One region of the Paenibacillus rhizolycopersici genome, then DNA from elsewhere that is predicted to be linked to it. Evidence: predicted binding sites of a transcription regulator. Region 1 holds the regulator's gene; each other region holds the start of a gene.
What was found. Region 1 encodes Rex, which represses fermentation and respiration genes when NADH is low (regulators of the CRP and FNR family bind a similar motif). Its sites were predicted from a motif close to TTGTGAAATATTTCACAA; they were not measured.

Region 1 (4,929 bases):
ACCCGAAAGCCGAAGGATTGGGAGACACTGACCGCGCTCGAAAACCAGATTTACGTGGGTCTGGGCGACGTGCTTCGCAAAGGGGATCGTCTCCTGTCCGAGATTCGGGAGGAGCAGGATGATTATGCTGCGGAAAGCCTGCTTACCGATATCAGCGGCTTGTTTAAGGATTTAGCTGGAGAACGGGAATCACTGCGGTTTTTCATGAAGCTGGAAAGCGAAGACACGGTTTATTGGATGGAAGCCAACGGGAATTACCGCAGCCGCTCGCTGCAAATGTACGCGGTGCCGATTGACGTTAGCGCCCAGTTGAAGGAATTTTTCTTCGATCGGAAAAAAAGCGTAGTTATGACTTCCGCGACATTGTCAGTCGATAAGTCGTTTCAATATATGATCGAGCAGTTGGGTCTGACGGAGGCGGCGGAAGAGGAACGGTTGATTACGTCGATGTTGCCATCTCCGTTTAATTACCGGGACCAGGCACTCTTAGTCATTCCGCGTGATTTTCCGAGCGTAAAGGGCAGCGTGGGAGATGATCACTTCATTAACACGTTGGTGCAGTCGTTGGCAGATTCCGCGGTGGCTACGCAAGGCCGCATGCTGGTGCTGTTTACGTCCTACCGGATGCTGAGACAGGTGTATGACCCGCTGAAAGAGTTGCTCTCGGCGCAGGGGATCACCGTCATCGGGCAAGGGATGGACAGCGGTAGCCGTTCCAAGCTGACTCGGCGCTTCCAGGGTCAAAATGCATCGGTGCTGCTGGGGACGAGCAGTTTCTGGGAAGGGGTAGATATCCCCGGCGAGGCGCTGACAAGTTTAGCGATCGTGCGGCTGCCTTTTCAACCGCCGAACCATCCGCTGGTGGAAGCCAAGAGTGAGCGGCTGCAGCGGGAGAAGAAAAACCCATTTATGAAGTTATCCGTCCCGCAGGCGGTTATCCGCTTCAAGCAAGGATTCGGGCGACTCGTCCGTTCCTCGCAGGATCGTGGCATCGTAATCGTTTATGATACCCGTATCCTGGAGTCTTACTATGGGAAGTATTTTTTATACTCTTTGCCCGGACCGAAGATGGAGCATATGCCGATGAATCAAATGGTACCTCGCATCTCGGAATGGTTGAATCCCGAAGCCTAAACCGCTTTATTGATCGCATTGAAGAATAGGGGGAAACGAAGCATGAAGTCAGAAAAAATTTCGGACGCCGTCGTCCGCAGACTGCCGGTTTACCTGCGTTTCTTGAACGAACTCAGCCGCAGGGAGGTCCCCACGGTCTCCTCGCAGGAGCTGGGCCAGAAGTTGGATCTGAATCCCGCGCAAATCCGCAAGGATTTAGCGTATTTCGGCGATTTCGGTCGGAAGGGGATCGGCTATGACGTGGCTTACCTAATCGAGAAGATTCAACAGATTCTCAACCTGGACCAGCAAATTAACGTGGCGTTAGTCGGTGCCGGTAATCTAGGGCAAGCCCTTTCGAATTATAATGCTTATTTGAAGGATAATATGAAAATCGTCGCCGTGTTCGACGCATCGCCAGCAAAGATCGGTACCCAAATCAACAACATCACGATTCAACCGATTGAGGAGCTGGTAGCTACGGTACGAGCGAATAATATCCGTATTGGGATCATTACGGTACCTGACACAGAAGCCCAGCGCGTGGCAGACGAGCTGGTTGCGGCCGGGATCGGAGCCATCCTGAACTTCGCGCCAACGATTCTCAAGGTGCCGTCGGAAGTGCGGATTCATGCGGCCGATTTCACTACAGACCTGCTTAGCTTGGCATATTATCTGGAGGATGGAAAGGAACAAGCCAACGTATGAGTCGTAAATGGTTAATTAAGAACGGGACGTTTGCCGTACTGGAGACCAATCGCCCCGTGATTCATGGATATATGCTTGTTGAAGGCGATTCGATCACCTATATCGGAGAAGAGCGCCCGGAAGGCGTGGAAGGCGCCGAAACGTTTGACGGCAAAGGCTTGTTATTTTTGCCAGGACTGATTAACACCCATGGTCATGCGGCGATGTCGCTGTTGCGCGGTTATGGGGATGACATGGTACTGCAAACCTGGCTGCAGGAGAAAATGTGGCCGATGGAAGCCAAGTTTACCGCTGCTGACGTTTATGCTGGAACGGCGCTGTCCGTACTGGAAATGCTTAAAGGCGGTACGACCACGTTCTTGGATATGTACGATCAGATGGACGAAGTCGCCAAGGTTGTCGAGGAATCCGGCATTCGCGCCGTACTGATGCGCGGAGCGATCGGGCTATGCTCGCCGGAAGAGCAGGATCAGAAGCTTAAAGAAGCGATCGCGTTTGCCCAGAATTGGCACGGTAAAGCGGAAGGACGCATCACGACGATGATGTCGCCTCATGCGCCATATACCTGTCCGCCGGCTTTCATCGAGAAGTTCGTACAAGCCGCCCACGATCTCGATCTACCGATGCATACGCATATGTCGGAGACACGCGCCGAGGTGGAGCAGAACGTGAACGATTACGGCGTTCGCCCGGTAGAGCACCTGCGGAAGCTGGGCATGTTCTCCCGCCCGACGCTGCTCGCCCATGCCGTACATTTGACGGACGAGGAAATCGAGGTCTTGGCTTCTCATGGCGTTACCGTCTCTCATAATCCGGGTAGCAACTTAAAGTTGGCCAGCGGCGTTGCCAGAGTACCGGAGCTCCTGAAGAAGGGAGTGGTGGTATCGCTGGGTACTGACGGTGCAGCCAGCAACAATAACCTGGACATGCTGGAGGAGATTCGTTTGGCCGCGCTGATTCATAAAGGCGTATCCGGGGATCCGACGGCGATTCCGGCTCTAGAAGCACTCAAGATGGGGACGGAGTACGGCGCGAAGTCGGTCTTCTTGCCGAACACCGGGAAGCTTGCGGCTGGCATGAAGGCGGATTTCATCGCCTTGAACACGGAGCAGGCTCATTTTCTGCCGCGAACGGATTTCATCTCGCACACCGTGTATTCTGCTGGACCAAAAGACGTGGAGCACGTTTGGGTGAATGGCAAACAGGTCGTCAAACACGGGGCTTGCCTGACGCTTGATGAGGAGCGTATTCGGCACGACGCTCAAGCTGCGTTCGAGGGACTGCTGGCACGGTAATACGCTAGGATAGGAAAGGAAGAGAAGGTTGAGGAAGCGAACCCAATGGATTCTGCTGTCCATCGTGATCCTGTTGATCGTGCTCCTTGGTCTCCACCGGTTTTATCTATACATTCATGAGGATACGTGGAGAGCCGAAAGAGAGGCCGTTCAACAGGCGAAGCAGGAGACGGACCTGGTCCAGGGAGACGAGGTGTGGAAGTCGGTATGGGATGAAGTCACCTGGGTCGTGCAGGGGGAAGACGAATCCGGACGTAAAATGATGGTTTGGCTCCGAGAAGGACAGGACCCTGAGGTGCGATTGCTATCGGAAGGGAAGTCCGAGAATCAGGTTCGAGCCATCATCAAACAGACGTTGCCGGGTATTCAGGTTGTCCGTCTGCTGCCGGGCATTTACAATAACCAACTGGTCTGGCAGCTGTTCTACAAACAGAAGGACCACCACTATTATCGGTTCTTCAGTTTTACAACGGGCGAACCGCTACCGGAAGTGTTCACCCTGCCGAATCGCTGACGGGTCGTCGTAAATAGAAATATTCCTAATAAACGGTTTCGAGGTTTAGGCGAAAAGCCTGAATGGCGAGACCGTTTTTTTGTAAGGAGGGAAAGGCATGGAGTTGCTCGATCCAGCAGGGCAAGAGAATAAGGTGTGGGAAGACTTGAAACAAGCGTTTACCCATCATTTTTCTAGTCCAATCCGGCAGGCTATTCCTATTAAAAGAGGTTGGTTAAATTATAAATGGAAAATTACCACGGATTTCGGTGAATTTGTGCTTAAGCAATATAATAGGGAGCGGTTTAAGTCCTATCGGCCCGAAACGTTGCAATTGGCCTTATCGCAACAAATGCGATTAAGTGAACTTGGTTTTCCGTGCCCTTCGCTTCTTAGCTCGAACGGGAATAGGATGCTTGAGTCGGACAGTGGTGAAAAGTTCATTGTAATGGGGTATTGTCAGGGACTACTGGTTCCGCCGGGACAAGCCAACATCCATCAAGTCTATGATTTAGGACGGGGCACAGGCCAAATGCATCGGTTTTTTAATGACGGGACGTTGGGACGGAAGGAATCCGCCTTGTTTTGCCCTCCCGCTCGCGAGGAGCGATTGGAGCATTGGATTACGCTTCAGGAGCAAGCTCTTCGCAGCGGCAACCTCTTATTGTCGAGTGAGATTGAAACGCAACGCATTGCAACGGAAAACGTTGACCTGGGACGATTTGAACAGATTGCATCGGGGTGGGCGCATCGGGATCTTTGGATGGACAATTTGCTGTTTAATGAGAGTTCTGTGGCTGCGGTCCTGGATTTCGATCGCTTCAATTATGATTATCCCCGGCTCGATGTTGCTCGAGCTGTGATGTCATGTGCGTTTAGCGATCACTTGGACCTGACTCTGGCTACTGCATTTATGGAAGGGTATCGACAGGAGGTAGAAGCCCCATTTGAGACGGGGTACTTAACGACATCCCTGCAAATGCTGTGGTACATGGAATGTGTCTGGTGGATTCATGGGCAGATGGATCCACATAGCGCGCCTCCCGCGCGCTTCGCCAGGGAGATGAAGTGGCTGGCGGAAAATATCAACCGCTTGCCAGTGATGCTTGAGAATTTGTAGCATTTCGGGGTAGAACTGCTAGCTTCAAATTTTAAATATCTTCACACTTTCCTTCGATATTTGATATACGATGTGATATACTCATATTTGTAGTTTTGATAGACGGGTTGATATACTACAGAGATGATTATTATAGATAAGGGGGACATCACGTGAAACTGCGTATTGGACCAATTGCTGCAAGCATCGCTATTTCCGTC
Region 2 (4,929 bases), on a different contig from region 1:
AGTCTCTCCACCTTCTTGGAGCGGTTGCGAGAGATGTGGAAATAAGAGCGAACCCGTTGCTGCAGGTTTTTGGACTTACCGACATAAATCACGTTTCCCGCCGCATCCTTCATCAAATAAACCCCCGGTGAAGCTGGGAGCGTCCGCAGCTGATGTTCTATTCGTTCGTTTATCATGGAGCGAATGCAATCCGTTTTACGGTCTCACCGGCGAAATCCTTAACAAGAAACGTTCCCGCCTCCAAAATGCCATAAGAATTCGGGAAATTCTCTTTCGGCAAAGCGATGGATCCCGGGTTCAACACATAAACGCCATCCTTGCGGTCGGCCACCGGGATATGGGTATGCCCCTGAATAAATACGTCGCCGGGCGCCAGCGGCGGAAGCTGCTCCATGTTAAATCCATGCCCGTGGGTGACGTAAATTCGGCGCCCTTCGAAGAAGAGCATGGCGTAATCTGCCATCATCGGAAATTCTAACAGCATTTGGTCTACTTCAGCATCGCAGTTCCCGCGCACGGCGATGATGTGATGCTTATGCCCGTTAAGCGTTGCCGCGACCCGTTTCGGATCGTAACCCTCCGGCAGTGGATTCCTTGGCCCGTGGTACAAAAAATCCCCTAACATGATGATTTGATCAGGCCGCTCTTCTTCCACTTTTGCCATCGCCCGATCCAGCCAAGCGCTCGACCCGTGGATATCCGAAATCAACATCAGTTTCATAGGAACCAACTCCTTGTCCAATTCGTTCTAGTATAATAGAAAGACGCTCAATCGCTTGAACGTCTCTAGCGTGCTATTCTTCGACTAGCGTATATTGCCCGTCCGTCACTTTAAAAGTATCCTTGAGTCCCGATGTGACGTAAATTTTATTGTCCTTCGTGATGAACATCGCTTCCGTCTCATCATTCAAGTCCTCGATATACTTCAAGCCTTCCGTAAGACCCATCACATAAACGAAAGTCGACAGCGCGTCGGCATCCGTTGCATTATCCGCCAGAATCGTCACGCTCTTCAGATTGTTTTGCGACGGTACCCCAGTTCTCGGATCAAGAATGTGATGATACATCACACCGTCCTCGATGAAATATCGTTCATAAATCCCGGAGGTATCGATCACCTGATCGCTTAAGCGAATCGTGCCCATGGTTGTGCCGCGCGAGCTGTCAGGATCCTGAAGGCCCACGTTCCAGCTGTCTCCATTGGGCTTGTTCCCGATAACGATGATGCTGCTACCGCCAAGGTCGACAAGCGCGCTCTTCACGCCTTCCGCCCGTAAATAAGCGGCGACCTCGTCCGCCGCGTAACCTTTCCCGATGCCGCCGAGATCCAGAACCATCCCCGGCCGTTTCAGAAACACGGTGCTTTTGGCCTCGTCCACGACGACATCCTTATAACCGACCAGGCTGAGTTCCCGCTGCAAATCCTCCGGCGCCGGGACATGGGCCCCTTCATGCCCGATATCCCATAGATCAACCAAACCGCCGACGGTGGGATCGAATAGCCCGTCCGTCTCTTTGGCGTAGTCGAGTGAACGTTCCAGAACCTTCATCGTATCCTCTGATACCTCAACCGCCTGTTTGCCGGCTTCCTGATTCACTTTGTAGAGTTGGCTCGTTTCTAACGTACGACTTAGCTCGATATCCAAGGTTTTCAGCATGTTGTCGATATGGTCCAGATGCTCCTCCGCCTTGGGGTCATCAAACAATTTGATGTTAACCACCGTATCAAAAATATAATATTGTTTCGAAACCGGCTCCCCGGCCGTAGGATTCTCCTTCGTTCCCGTGTTCCCCCCGCAGCCGGAAAGAATTGTCATCAGCATCGCCGTCAAGCTTAGGATCACGGCTCTTGTACGCCATTTCTGTGCTCGTTGCATCGTTTCACCTCATTTGAAATTCCACGCATCTAGTGGTTAACATATCGTATTGTATAATTTACACAACCGATTAGTCCAGTAAGTACATCACGATTAGGGTTTTGAGGAGCTTGGGGTACGAATGCAAACGAAATAGAAGCGAGAGCCAAAGATATGTTTTCAATTTTGTGGAAATATTTGTGACTGCAATCACTTTGCCATGAACGTTCCGGCGATATGCTCCTGACATCAACGGAGGTGCAACACCACGTACCTCATCATGTGAAATATTACACAACCCTGAGCGCCTCCCTTATCCCATTCAGATCAAGGAGGTTCCCCCATGAATCAAAGTCATGCCACGACCGACCTACTTCAAGAGACATCCATGTTCTGTTACCAATGCCAAGAGGCAGCCGGCGGAACAGGTTGTACAAATGCCGGTGTTTGCGGAAAGCCGGAGGACGTAGCCAACTTGCAGGACCTGCTCATCTATGTGCTTAAAGGGATGGCATTCCTCGCGCTGGGTAGCGATCTGCCGGAGCACATCGAGCGTCAGCTGTCTGTTTTTACGATGAACTCCTTGTTTGCAACGATTACGAATGCTAATTTCGATCACGACAGCTTCGTCAGCCAAATACGAACCGCCCTTACGATGCGCGACGTCGTACAACACTACTGGTACGAGCGGCATGCAGGCGATGAAGCTTCCTTACCCGATGCCGTACTCTGGAAAGCGGAAGACGAAATCCAATTTGCGATCAAAGCAAAGCAGGTGGGGATCCTCAGCACCGCCAACGAAGACATCCGTTCCTTGCGCGAGTTGCTGACTTACGGACTCAAAGGAATGGCCGCTTATACGTACCATGCTCATCAGTTGGGCTATCCTCATGCGGCAGTCGACCTCTTTCTGCGCCGAGCCCTGGCCGCGACATTGGACGATACCTTAACGGCTGACGATCTCGTCGCCTTGGTTTTAGAGGCCGGCAAGTATGGCGTGGAAGCCATGGGCTTGCTGGATCAGGCCAACACAAGTACCTACGGTCATCCGGAAGTGACTCAAGTCAATATCGGCGTGCGCAATCGCCCCGGCATTTTGATCAGCGGTCATGATTTGAAGGATTTAGAACAATTGCTGGTACAAACCGAAGGAACCGGCGTCGACGTCTACACCCACAGTGAGATGCTGCCCGCCCATTATTATCCGGCTTTCAAGAAATACAGCCACTTTGTTGGCAATTACGGCAACGCCTGGTGGGAGCAAACGAAGGAATTCGCCGCTTTCAACGGCCCGATTCTGATGACAACCAACTGTATCGTTCCGCCAAAAGCCAGTTATATGGATCGAATCTACACGACGGGGAATACCGGTTACCCTGGGGTTCGGCATCTTCCAGACGGTGCCGACGATACGCCGAAGGACTTCTCAGAACTGATCAAGCACGCCAAAAGCTGTCCCCCGCCTACAGAGCTCGAAAGCGGACAGATCGTCGGCGGCTTCGCCCACCACACGGTCACGCAGCTGGCCGACAAGATCGTTCAGGCGGTGGAGACCGGCGCGATTAAACGGTTTATCGTCATGGCCGGATGCGACGGTCGGATGAAATCACGTGATTACTACACGGAATTTGCCAAACAATTACCGCACGATACTGTAATCTTAACGGCTGGTTGCGCCAAGTACAAATATAACAAGCTGGAACTTGGCGATATCGGCGGTATCCCACGTGTTCTGGATGCCGGTCAATGCAACGATTCCTATTCGCTGGCGGTCATCGCGCTCAAGTTGAAGGAATGGTTCGGCCTAGAGGATGTTAACCAGTTACCGATTTCGTACAATATCGCCTGGTATGAACAAAAGGCCGTCATCGTCCTGCTGGCTCTCCTCCATCTCGGCGTCAAGAACATTCATCTCGGGCCCACATTGCCGGCTTTCCTCTCGCCAAACGTAGCCCAGGTCCTGATCGACAAATTCGGCATCGGCGGCATCACGAGTGTAGAGGAAGATATGGCCCTGTTTCTCGGAGCCTAGACGTTACGCCATATAATAAATGGAAGGGACCTCCTACTCCATAAGGAATAGAGGTCCTTTCTTGATCACGATTTAGATATCCGCGTCCTGGCTACGATATACCTGGATTTCGGTCATGGTAGGCGTCCAGTATTCGCTGTCCTTTTGTTTCGTAATGAGCAGCCGCAGCTTGCTGCTGGTCACGCTGCCGAAATCGTCCAATTTCAGATCATGTCCCATCCCATCCGATTTGGATTGGAACGTTACCCACTCCTGCGTCTGTGGATCCAGCTTCTGCAACTCAAATTCCTGGACCCTTAGGTTCGTTCCTCCATCGGTATACTCATCCAGGTAAATCTCATCGAAGGTTGTCGGTTGGCCAAAATCGATCGTAATGACGATCGGATATCCGTCCGTCATCTCGTCCGGATCCGCACTCGCCCAACGGGTCGCGGTATTTCCATCCACCAGCTTATCCGCCTCAAGCCCCGGATTCGGATGGGTATAATTCGCTTCGATCGGTTTGTGGAGCGCCAGGTTAACTCGGTCTGACTTGCCTTCGTCTTCGATCGGATTCGTGTCGATCGGATCCTTCACCTTCTTGCCGATCGGCGATTCATGCAAGCCGATATCGATTCCTTTTCCATAGTATAAGTGCGTACCAAAGAAATCCTCATCGCCAACGTTTCGGTTATAGCGACCGGCATCGATGAGCGGAGAGTTCTTCTTCAGCTTGAAATTCGCCGCCGAGTTCACGATCCGGTCAACCCCGTTATTCTTCTTATAATCTTTCGGATTCTTCACGAACATCGGGTCTGCAAATACGGCATGGGGATCCTTAGGTTGCTGCTCCGAGTAGACGCCTCCCGCTTCGTAGAAGGCGTTATTGGAGAACACGGCTTTGTTCAAGGCGCCCTCTTTCCTGTACCATTTCGTTGGCGTCGTCTCCGACATGTTATAGAAGACGTTGTTCAGGAAATACACCGTATCCTTAAACACCTCGTCGTGGAACCAGTCCATTTGTTCCGCATTATAGACAAAGACATTATTCAGAAAATACGT
Region 3 (4,929 bases), on a different contig from region 1:
TCACTCCATTCTGGTTATCTTTGGATAAGCGCCAATCGACCAGGTTCCTTCAACTTCTTATACACCTTCGTATAAACCCAGACCGCATTGATTAGCAGCAAAACGCCGGTCGTCAAGAATACGTATGGAACGCCGAGCCAAGCCGCGACTTGGCCGCCCAGCACGGAACCGGCAAATACCCCCAGATACCCGGCTGCCATGCTAAATCCATACACCCGCCCTGTCAGATGATCCGGAGTAATCTTCTTGATGAGTGTGTTGACCGAGGGACTGAGTCCGCCCGCTGCCAATCCCAGCAAAAAACGCAACCCCATCAGCTCCCAAGGATTCCGTGCGAGTGCCTGCGGGATAAGCAAGATCCCGGCCACCAGCAGCGCAGCCAGCATCACCTTATGAGCGCCAATCCGGTCGGACAACTTCCCGAGCCTTGGCGCGGCCAAAATATTAGCCAAACCCGATGCCGAGAAAATGACCCCGGCCAATAGCGCCACATGGCCGCTGTTCCGAGAAATATCATTTACATACACCGTTAGCACCGGTTCCACCGAATACATGGCGACACTCAGCATAAAAAAGGTGGCGAACAGCGTCAAGGTTAAGCTTTTTTCAGGAACTGCCGCCCATACCTCTTTCATTCCCGCCACTTTCTCATCCGTCCGCACGAACGTTTCCTTAACGAATAACCAGGTCGTTATGAAAGCGATCAGCATCAACACACCGGTCAGGAAAAAGGTGTTTGGAATCCCGGCGTTTTCGGCAATGAACCCGCCGATCGTTGGCCCTAACAGCGATCCCGCGATATTGGACGTGGATAACAGGCCTAACGCCCAACCCGCATGAGCCTTGTCCGTTTGCGTCGCGATCAGCGTTGTGCATGCTGTGCCGTAGCCGGTAATGATGCCTTGCAACAGACGAAGGACGATCAACACATACACATGGGTAGCGAACCCCATACATCCGATAATGATCGCCATTCCGAGGCTAGCCCGGAGGAGCATCGGTTTCCGCCCATATTTATCGGCCGCGAGCCCCCAAATCGGGGAGAAAATCGCCGAGACGATAAACGTAATGCCAAATGCGAGTCCGGAATAACGGGCTACCGCATCGGCCTGATCAACCCCCAGCTGCTTGATGTAGAGCGGCAAAATCGGAGCGATCTGGCTCATGCCTACCCCTGTCACGAACATGCCAAACCAGCAGACGATCAAATTTCTTTTCCAAATCGGCATAACCCAAAGCCTTCTTCCTTCTGTAAGAGCTCGCTGTCCATTGCGTGACAATTGAACATTCTTGCAGAATGATCTTAACGCGAAAAACAGCTATGTACCATGCATTATCCTAAACTCCATGGACGATATTGCTGTAAAATTCAGATGGACTGATCCCTTCCGTACGCTTGAAAATTCGGCTGAAGTAAAATTCGTCGGCGAAACCGAGCTCTAATGCAACGTCCTTGATTTTTTTGTCACCGTCCAAGATGAGTTCTTTGGCTTTATCCATTTTAAGTTTGTTGAAGTACTCGATGACCGTATAGCCGGTAGCCTGCTTGAACACTCGCGTCAGATAATACGTTGACAGTTGCACCAAATCAGACAACTCCGCCAAAGTGAGCCGCTCAGTAAGATGCTCACGCATATGCTGGATCACCTTTTCGACTTTAAGCGCAACCGCGTGATTCTGATTTTGTCTCTTTACCTGTAAGAAGATTTCATATAGCAGCTGCTGCAATCTGGCTCTTGCCAACAGCTCATAACCCGGCAGTTTGGCGGACCAGGCGGCCGTCAGCCTTTGAAAGGCGTCCACGACCAAGTATCCATTTTGCAGTATGCGCATCGGCGGCAACGGCAGCCGTTCATGTACCTTTCCGATAGACCAAGCGCCTTCGTCATATCCGATGCTCGTATAGCTGAAGTGGACCGAATAGAAGCAAATCGGCTCCTCTTCATCCATTTCAATCGTATGCGGTAACCCCGCTCGCAGGTAAAAGATCAACCCCTCCTGAAGGAGATGCTTCTTGCCGCCCAGCGTTAAGCTGCCCTTACCTCCGGTTACAAGCAGCAGTTCATGATGCTGAAGCGTTCTGCTAATTTGGGTCCTGATCTTCTTGCCATCGTTTGGTTGCTTACTATTGCAGTAATGGATATGAAAATAGAGATTATTCAAGTTCATAACCGATCGCCTCCACCGGGTCTTCCGCTGCGGAACGCAGCTACTGCGATTAGAACATACGGCCGGGCAAACCGCAACCTCCCGCCCTCTGAAGACGTAGAACTATGATCTGAATGTGGGAGGATAAACGGATCTATGTATTCGTAAAATCATTTTTGGTATAAAAACAAGGCCAACCTGATTGGTTGGCCTTCGTTATGATTAGGACTAAACTTACTTCACTTCTGTTGCGCCCGTTACTTTACCGTCGATTTTCGCGCTAGCTTGCACGTCCGCGTTAGCGAAGTACAGGTTGCCGTCGATCGTAGCGGTTTTATCCAAGTTGAACCCGTTTGCTTCTACATAGACGTCACCTTTCACGGTACCGCCTTGAATTCTCAGGTTTTCACTTTGTACCGTCAGTTTAGGAACCGTCAATGTAAACGAAGCGGTGATGTTGTGATCTTCGTCTTGGGTGTACAGCGCGATTTTACGATAGATGTCTTTTGCAGCATCGTTTTTGTCATGGAATTCACCAGCAACTACAACATCCTTATCGACTGTCAAGTCGTCCAGAATCGCGACGATCCAAGTCCCTTTTTCGCTGACTGCATTCGTGAACGCATCCGCTTGGTTTACGATCGATGCCGTCGTCGTTACGTCGGTTTGTTCAGCGGGTTTATTTGTGTTTTCCGCCGTATTCCCGTTATTCGAACCGCAACCTGCCAGCAACGCCGCTGCAATACCTGCTACTACCAAACCTTTGACCATTTTCATTTGATTTCCCTCCTGTTTTTATCTTCAGTTTGAATTATAAAAAAAAGTGGAATCATATAATGTGATTTATTTCACTTTTAATGTGCTTTTTTTCACATAACAAGTCACAGCTTGTTCATCATTTTTCCACCTTCCTCCTGTTCGAGTAAACAAGCCGATCGGAAACCGACCGGCTCTGATGTATATGAACCCCCTGACGGGAGGAGTTGTTAACGTTGGGTATGGAGCGGTGTTCCCATCGGTGAAGAGCCTGAGCCCCCATCTACGCTGATTTCCGCCCCGTTGACGAAGGATGCATCGTCTGAAGCCAGAAATAACATGGTATTTGCCAGTTCTATAGGTTCGCCCATTCGGTTCAGCGGGATGCTGCGTTTCAAATAATCTTCCAGCTGATTAAAAGTCGACGCAGCAGTATCTCCCCAAATCGGCGTTTTCGTGGCGCCCGGCACGACGGTATTGACGCGGATCCCGCGCGGTGCCAGTTCCGAAACCAGAACCCGCGCCATGCTTGTAACCGCCCCTTTGCTTGCAGCATAAGCGGCATACCCCGGACTGCCGGCTTTGGCCAGAACGGAACCGTTCAGGATCACCGAGCCCCCCTCTCTCAAATGGGGCGAAGCCGCTTGAACCGTGAAGAATACACCGGCGACGTTGATATCGAGAATGCGCTTAAACAGGGACGGGTCCGTACTGCCGAGTGGCGTACTTCCGCTGATCCCGGCATTGGCAAACACGATGTCTAATCCGCCAAAAGCTTCCACTGCTGCCGCGACGGCCTTCTCGGCGCTCTCCGGATCAGCCGCGTCCGATACCACGCCAATGCTATTGGATGTGCCCAGCGTATCCACCGCTTTCTTCAAATTGTCCGGGTTCCTTCCCGTTATGACAACTTTCGCCCCTTCGGCTACAAACAATTGGGCCGTGGAGAATCCAATCCCGCTGCTCCCTCCAGTAATCAACGCTACTTTACCTGCTAGTTTTCCCATCGTACTCGCTCCTTTAGATAGATGTTTATTGAGAATGATCATTCTCTTTTGTGCAAAAAAAAGACTACTTCAACAAAGACAACGTCGTATCGACGATCCGGACGAGCTTCTCTTTATCTTCAACTGTCTTCACCATTACCCTAAGGCCAGCCAAGGCATTATTGAAATAGGACGCGAGCTCCTCCGCGTTCAACGACGGATCTAACTCATCTGATCGTTGTCCGGCTTCGATCAGCCCACGGATCACGATCTCGGAATGCGCCCAACCCTCGGTCACGAAAGCCCTGGCATCCGCGTCGATCGTTGCGAGCTCAACCGCCGTGTTCACCATCAGGCAGCCCGCCGGGAATCCCTTTTCCGGATAGATCACCATTTCGAATAAGGCGCGGATCGCTTCCTTTGTGGAACGGGCTCCGTTCATCGCCTCCACCATCCGTTTCGCAATCACTTCCTGATACCGGTTCAGCGCTCGGACATACAGAGAATGCTTATCGCCGAATGTGTCATACATGCTACGCTTATGAACGCCCATTTGCTCGACCAAATCCTGCATCGACGTTCTCTCATAGCCTTGTTCCCAAAATAGCTTCATCGCTTTCAGCAACACCGTATCCTCGTCAAATTGTTTGGCTCTGGCCAATGGGCGGTCCCTCCTTTCATCTTGAGTTTATCATATTGAGAACGTTCGGTAAAGAATTATTTTAGAATTTCCGTTCTCCAATTATTTAATAAAAAAGCAGCTCCCTGCAACGGAAAATTCCGTCCGGGAGCTGAATTCAACTATCTGATCTTGCCGCTTCTTAACGATATAGATTTATTTCGGCAATCGACCACCACCACTCCGGTGTCGTGGAAGTTTGCAGGATCTTTACGTACCGGGCGGATTGCTGTGGGAATGTCGTCACGATTTGCTTGCTAGTTCCGACGTCCTCCGAGACCGTTGTCCAGCTCTCGCCGTCCTCTGAGAGGAGTACCTGGAAGCTGCGGGCATAATCGTTATCGCTGCCTCCCGAATCCA
Region 4 (4,929 bases), on a different contig from region 1:
TGACGTGAACGCGATCGGCATCCAACGGGTAAATCGTGCTGTACTTCCGCATATGCGCGAGCGTCGGTCGGGAACCTTGGTTTATGTCGGCAGCACCACTTCGGTGGTCGTTCCACCCTTCATGGGACCTTATGTAGCTTCCAAGTTCGCCGCGGACGCCATTGCCCAGGTGACTGCTTACGAGGTAGGGCAGTTCGGTATCGAGACCACGATCGTCATGCCGGGTCCGTTTACCCAGGGGACCGACCACTTCCCGAATGCCAGCCGCGCGAGCGATGTTGAGCGGAGCTCGGGTTATGCCGCGTTGGATCCGCTGGTAAAGCGCAACGAGGAAGCGACTTCAGGGCTGTTCACGCCGGGAGTGGATGCGCATCCTAAAGCGGTAGGCGAAGAAATCGCCCGCATTCTTGCTTTGCCGGAAGGCACTCGTCCGTTCCGAAGCGTGGTCGATTTCACCAATGCGGGCGTCGAGGAAGTCAATGAAGCGGCTCGTCGGGCGCAGGAGAATTTCATGAACCGTCTGGGCTTTGGCGAGCTGCTGCACATCAAAACTGCGCAGAGCGCTCAGAATTAATTGATAACAATACGATATAGGAGGAATTTAAAATGATGGATCAATTATTGAATGGGAAAGTCGCATTGGTTACGGGAGCATCAAGAGGCATGGGCCGGAATATTGCGGAGCAATTGGCCCGCAGCGGGGCGAAGGTGGTCGTCAACTATGCCACCCGCCTCGATCAAGCGGAGGAAGTCGTTAAAGGCATTCAAGCTGAGGGAGGGGAGGCCGTCGCCATACAAGCCGATGTCAGCAAGTTGCCGGACTTGGAGAAGCTGTTTCAGGAGACGTCGGATATCTTTGGTCGATTGGATATTTTGGTCAATAACGCTGGAATTATGATTACGAAACCGCTCCAAGACATCACGGAAGAGGACTTTGATCGTCAGTACGCCATCAACGTGAAGGGTACCTTTTTCGCCACCCAGCAAGCTATGAAGCATATGAGCGAGGGGGGACGCATCATTAACTTCTCCACATCCGTAACGGGGCAAATGTTTCCGGCTTACAGCTCTTATACGGCAACCAAGGGCGCAGTGGAGCAATTGACGCGCCAATTGGCTAAGGAGCTTGGACCGAAGGGCATTACGATTAACGCGGTTGGTCCGGGACCCGTGAATACGGAGCTGTTTACGGCCGGGAAAACACCGGAGCAAATCAAAAACGTCGGAAGCATGAACGCTTTCGGGAGATTGGCTGAACCGGAGGACATAACGAACGTGGTCATGTTCTTGGCAAGTTCGGAATCCGGGTGGGTTACAGGACAAACGATTCGCGTCAATGGCGGCTTCATCTGATTTTGGCGAATCACAATTGACAGAATCGTATCATTGTCACTTTAGAACCATTTTGATATAGTAGGAAAAAACGGGGAGGAGGAGGAATGAAATGAGCAACGAGCTGCCTTTAAGCAAAGAACAGATTTTGGACACCGCAGAGCAGGTGCTAAGGCGCTTCGGACCGGATAAAACCTCCGTGCTGGATGTCGCGCGTGCGCTGCAGGTCAGCCACGGTACGTTGTATCGGCATTTCTCCAGCAAAGCCTCGCTTCGCGAAGCTGTGACAGATCGTTGGCTGACGCGAAGCATCGCCGAACCCCTTGCAGACATTGCGAACGGTACGGACGGGAGCTACTCCGTACGATTACGTTTATGGCTGCAAACGCTGATCGGCTGCAAGCGAACCTATGCCAGCGACGATCCCGAGATGTTTGCCATGTATGCGGCCGTTACCGAGTCAGCCGCTGAAATCATCGAAGCCCACCTGGACCATTTGATCGGGCAAATTACCACGATTATCGAAGGAGGCATCCGTGCGGGAGAATTCAAAGCGCTGGAGCCGCGGGAAACAGCTAGGGCGATCTTCTTGGCGTTCCTGCATTTTCACCATCCCGCACATTTTCGCCAATGGACGAATGAGCGGATCGATGCGGATTTCGATGCCGTATGGCGGCTGCTCTTGGGCGGCATCACCAGCGTACCATCGCACTAGTAATCAGCGCAGATTTAAGGGACCCTTTCCGATTTGATCGGAAGGGTCTTTCTTATTATTGCATGATCACAGCTGTTCCTTTAGATGTGTGAAATATTTCACCATATGAAAACGTTATCGTGATCTTTGTTACTTATCCAAGATTAATCGGCACGCTACAATAGACACGGATCTACTTATAAAGGAGACTAGAACATGGCTTACTATAAACCTGCGCAAATTGCTGACGTAACCGTAGAAAATGGCATCAAAAAAGCGCATAATCCTTTGTTGACCGTACTTATTCTCGGATTTTTGGGCGGGGCGTTTATAGCGCTCGGTTTTTTGCTCGATATTCGCGTCATCAGCAGTGCTCCGGCAGAGTGGGGTAGTTTCGCAACCTTCATCGGCGCGGCGGTATTCCCTATCGGATTAATTCTCGTACTTTTGGCCGGTGGGGAGCTTTTGACCGGCAACATGATGGCTGTGCCGCTAGCACGGATGGCGGGGCGAATTTCCACAGGGGAAATGTTCAAGAACCTCGTCCTCATTACCTTAAGCAATTTTGTGGGTGCTTTATTCGTCGCATACTTTTTTGGACATGTGGTTGGCTTGACGGCCAGCGGACCTTATCTCGATAAACTGGTTGATATGGCCGGCCACAAGCTGGATGATAGCTTCCTGCAAGCATTTGTGTCTGGCATAGGCTGCAACTGGCTGGTTGCGTTGGCGGTATGGCTCTCTTACGGCGCAGACAACATGAGCGGCAAAATACTCGGAATCTGGTTTCCGACAATGGCCTTCGTGGCCATCGGCTTCCAGCACGTGGTCGCCAACATGTTCCTGATTCCGGCGGCTATTTTTGAGGGCTATTTCTCCTGGGGCGAATATTTGAAGAACTTTGTGCCCGTATGGCTGGGCAACTTGACCGGCGGCGCCATCTTCGTGGGAGCGGCATATTGGGCTGCCTATTTGAAGGAAAAAGGGCAAACGGCTGCTCCGGCTGCCGAGCATGCAACAACAACTCCGTCCGCGACGGTAGGCAAAACCAAATAACGAGAATAAGCAATCAACAGGCTTTATTAACTGCTTCTCCATTTGGAGGAGCAGTTTTTTTGCTAAAGGGGAGAGTATTAGATCACGGAGGGTGGTATCCGGGCCAGTACATGTTGTTTCGGCCCTTTGCACGATTATCCCGTTGGATCAGTAGGCAAAGAAATTGGATCAGATAATCTTGGTGGAGTAAATAGATCGTAAGGAAGCAGATCCATAGAGCAGCAATAGGTATAGAAACGAATAGGTAGAGCAGCAATAGTAAAGAAACAAGTAGATAGAACAGCGGACGGATAATGAAACTTATGGGTAAAGAAGTTCCGCGTCTAAACAACTCTCAAGGTTCAAGCGTCTCAATCAGGCCGCAATCGCAAAAGGGTGTTTTGGTTGACGTGCGATCAGTTGGCAATAAGAAATTGCAGGAGTCGCCACACACATAGCTAATAATTGCTGACGCATTGCCTTCGTTGAACCAGGCAATTGCAACCTGCGGCGTACGGTGTACTCATTCAGATAAGCCTGCAGATACTTTGGTCCCAAAGCTAAATATGTACTCGTCAGCGACCTCCAAGCGTCTCTCACTACTTTTCGCAAGGGAGAATACAGTTTATAGGCTAGAGGGAACGCATGAATTGTGGATGTTTCGACATCTACATGCTCGTTGATGAAAGCGGCGAGTTCATGACGGGTTGCCCTATTCCCAGTGCCCCGTTTATGTAGTAAAAGGTGAATTTTGATCTGGTCCAGATCTCCTGACTCCGTCACCGTACAACCAGTTACGACTGCCGTAGCAAACGGATTGGGATGCTGACAACGGGACGGATTGGTCCCATATCGATCGCAGTTGACCTTTACGTCTCCGCTCAACCGTTCACGGGCATCAAATTCGCTAACGGCATGGCGTATTTTGTGCAGCATCAACCAAGCGGTTTTGTAGGTGACCCGGATCTCCTGGTGCAGCCGCATTGCGGAGATACCATCAGGAAGCAGAAACAACTCTATCGCCTGGAACCACTTCAACAAGGGCAGATGCGTTCCCTCAAAAAGGGTCCCAACCAAAGGTGACGTTTGATGCCCGCAGTTCTCACACTGAAATAAAGGAATATGCCGGGAGGTTAGGTGGCTGCACCCGGTATAAGCGCATCGAGGGCAGACAAAGCCAGTTGGCCACTTCGCAGCAACCAGTGCATCCATGCAATCTTGCTCACTCGTATAGTGTTTATTGAATAGGTGATGAATCATATCCATATTAACCTCCATATTCAAGCAACCACCCCAGTGAATGAGAATATATGTTCCTCTAATTCCATTATATGCCAAACGCATGTTCGGTGCAAGCTTAATTTTTGCGATAACACAGAATTATTGACTTTCAACCAGCTAACCCCAGGCTCTATCTGAACGAAAGGGATAATCATGAAAAGAGGCGTTCAGGGACTTCAGCATCTTCTATAGAGCCTACCCGCCCATCATACGAATGGAATTTCCCACCGGGGGTTTACGCCGGGGGCCGTTTTTCCTTACAATAGGCTACAGACAGGAGGGGTGGAACATGATCCATGAACCAAACGGGGTGTTTCCCGCGGTGTGCCCGCTGGATTGTCCCGATACGTGCAGCTTGCTGCTCCATAAAGAGAACGGAAAAATCGTTAAGGTGACCGGCAACCCCGATCACCCGATAACGCAAGGCGCGATCTGCAACAAGGTTCGCAATATGGCGGAACGGGTCTACCATCCCGAGCGGGTGCTGTACCCCTTGAAGCGGGTCGGAGCTAAAGGTGAAGGGAAGTTTGAACGCATCACCTGGGAGGAAGCGGTCCAGGAGATCGCTAAACGCTACAAGGGGCTGA

Region 2: the regulator Rex is predicted to act here: its motif matches at 2,137-2,154, upstream of hcp (hydroxylamine reductase).
Region 3: the regulator Rex is predicted to act here: its motif matches at 2,985-3,002, upstream of IM700_RS13570 (polymer-forming cytoskeletal protein).
Region 4: the regulator Rex is predicted to act here: its motif matches at 2,134-2,151, upstream of IM700_RS19170 (formate/nitrite transporter family protein).

What each region holds. Positions count from the first base shown of each region.
Region 1 is NZ_JADCNN020000005.1:51,272-56,200, reverse strand. It holds gene dinG (ATP-dependent DNA helicase DinG) at 1-1,134, shown strand, start outside; gene IM700_RS07265 (redox-sensing transcriptional repressor Rex) at 1,153-1,821, shown strand; gene IM700_RS07260 (amidohydrolase) at 1,818-3,116, shown strand; gene IM700_RS07255 (cell wall elongation regulator TseB-like domain-containing protein) at 3,145-3,630, shown strand; gene IM700_RS07250 (phosphotransferase) at 3,728-4,729, shown strand; gene IM700_RS07245 (hypothetical protein) at 4,882-4,929, shown strand, end outside.
Region 2 is NZ_JADCNN020000019.1:44,381-49,309, reverse strand. It holds gene IM700_RS17780 (GIY-YIG nuclease family protein) at 1-176, opposite strand, end outside; gene yfcE (phosphodiesterase) at 173-721, opposite strand; gene IM700_RS17770 (FAD:protein FMN transferase) at 795-1,877, opposite strand; gene hcp (hydroxylamine reductase) at 2,200-3,888, shown strand; gene IM700_RS17760 (discoidin domain-containing protein) at 3,961-4,929, opposite strand, start outside.
Region 3 is NZ_JADCNN020000011.1:80,590-85,518, reverse strand. It holds gene IM700_RS13580 (multidrug efflux MFS transporter) at 15-1,229, opposite strand; gene IM700_RS13575 (helix-turn-helix transcriptional regulator) at 1,339-2,169, opposite strand; gene IM700_RS13570 (polymer-forming cytoskeletal protein) at 2,383-2,925, opposite strand; gene IM700_RS13565 (SDR family NAD(P)-dependent oxidoreductase) at 3,135-3,911, opposite strand; gene IM700_RS13560 (TetR/AcrR family transcriptional regulator) at 3,976-4,551, opposite strand; gene IM700_RS13555 (discoidin domain-containing protein) at 4,712-4,929, opposite strand, start outside.
Region 4 is NZ_JADCNN020000023.1:5,280-10,208, forward strand. It holds gene IM700_RS19155 (SDR family NAD(P)-dependent oxidoreductase) at 1-574, shown strand, start outside; gene IM700_RS19160 (SDR family oxidoreductase) at 610-1,353, shown strand; gene IM700_RS19165 (TetR/AcrR family transcriptional regulator) at 1,445-2,047, shown strand; gene IM700_RS19170 (formate/nitrite transporter family protein) at 2,243-3,082, shown strand; gene IM700_RS19175 (transposase) at 3,437-4,327, opposite strand; gene IM700_RS19180 (molybdopterin-containing oxidoreductase family protein) at 4,632-4,929, shown strand, end outside.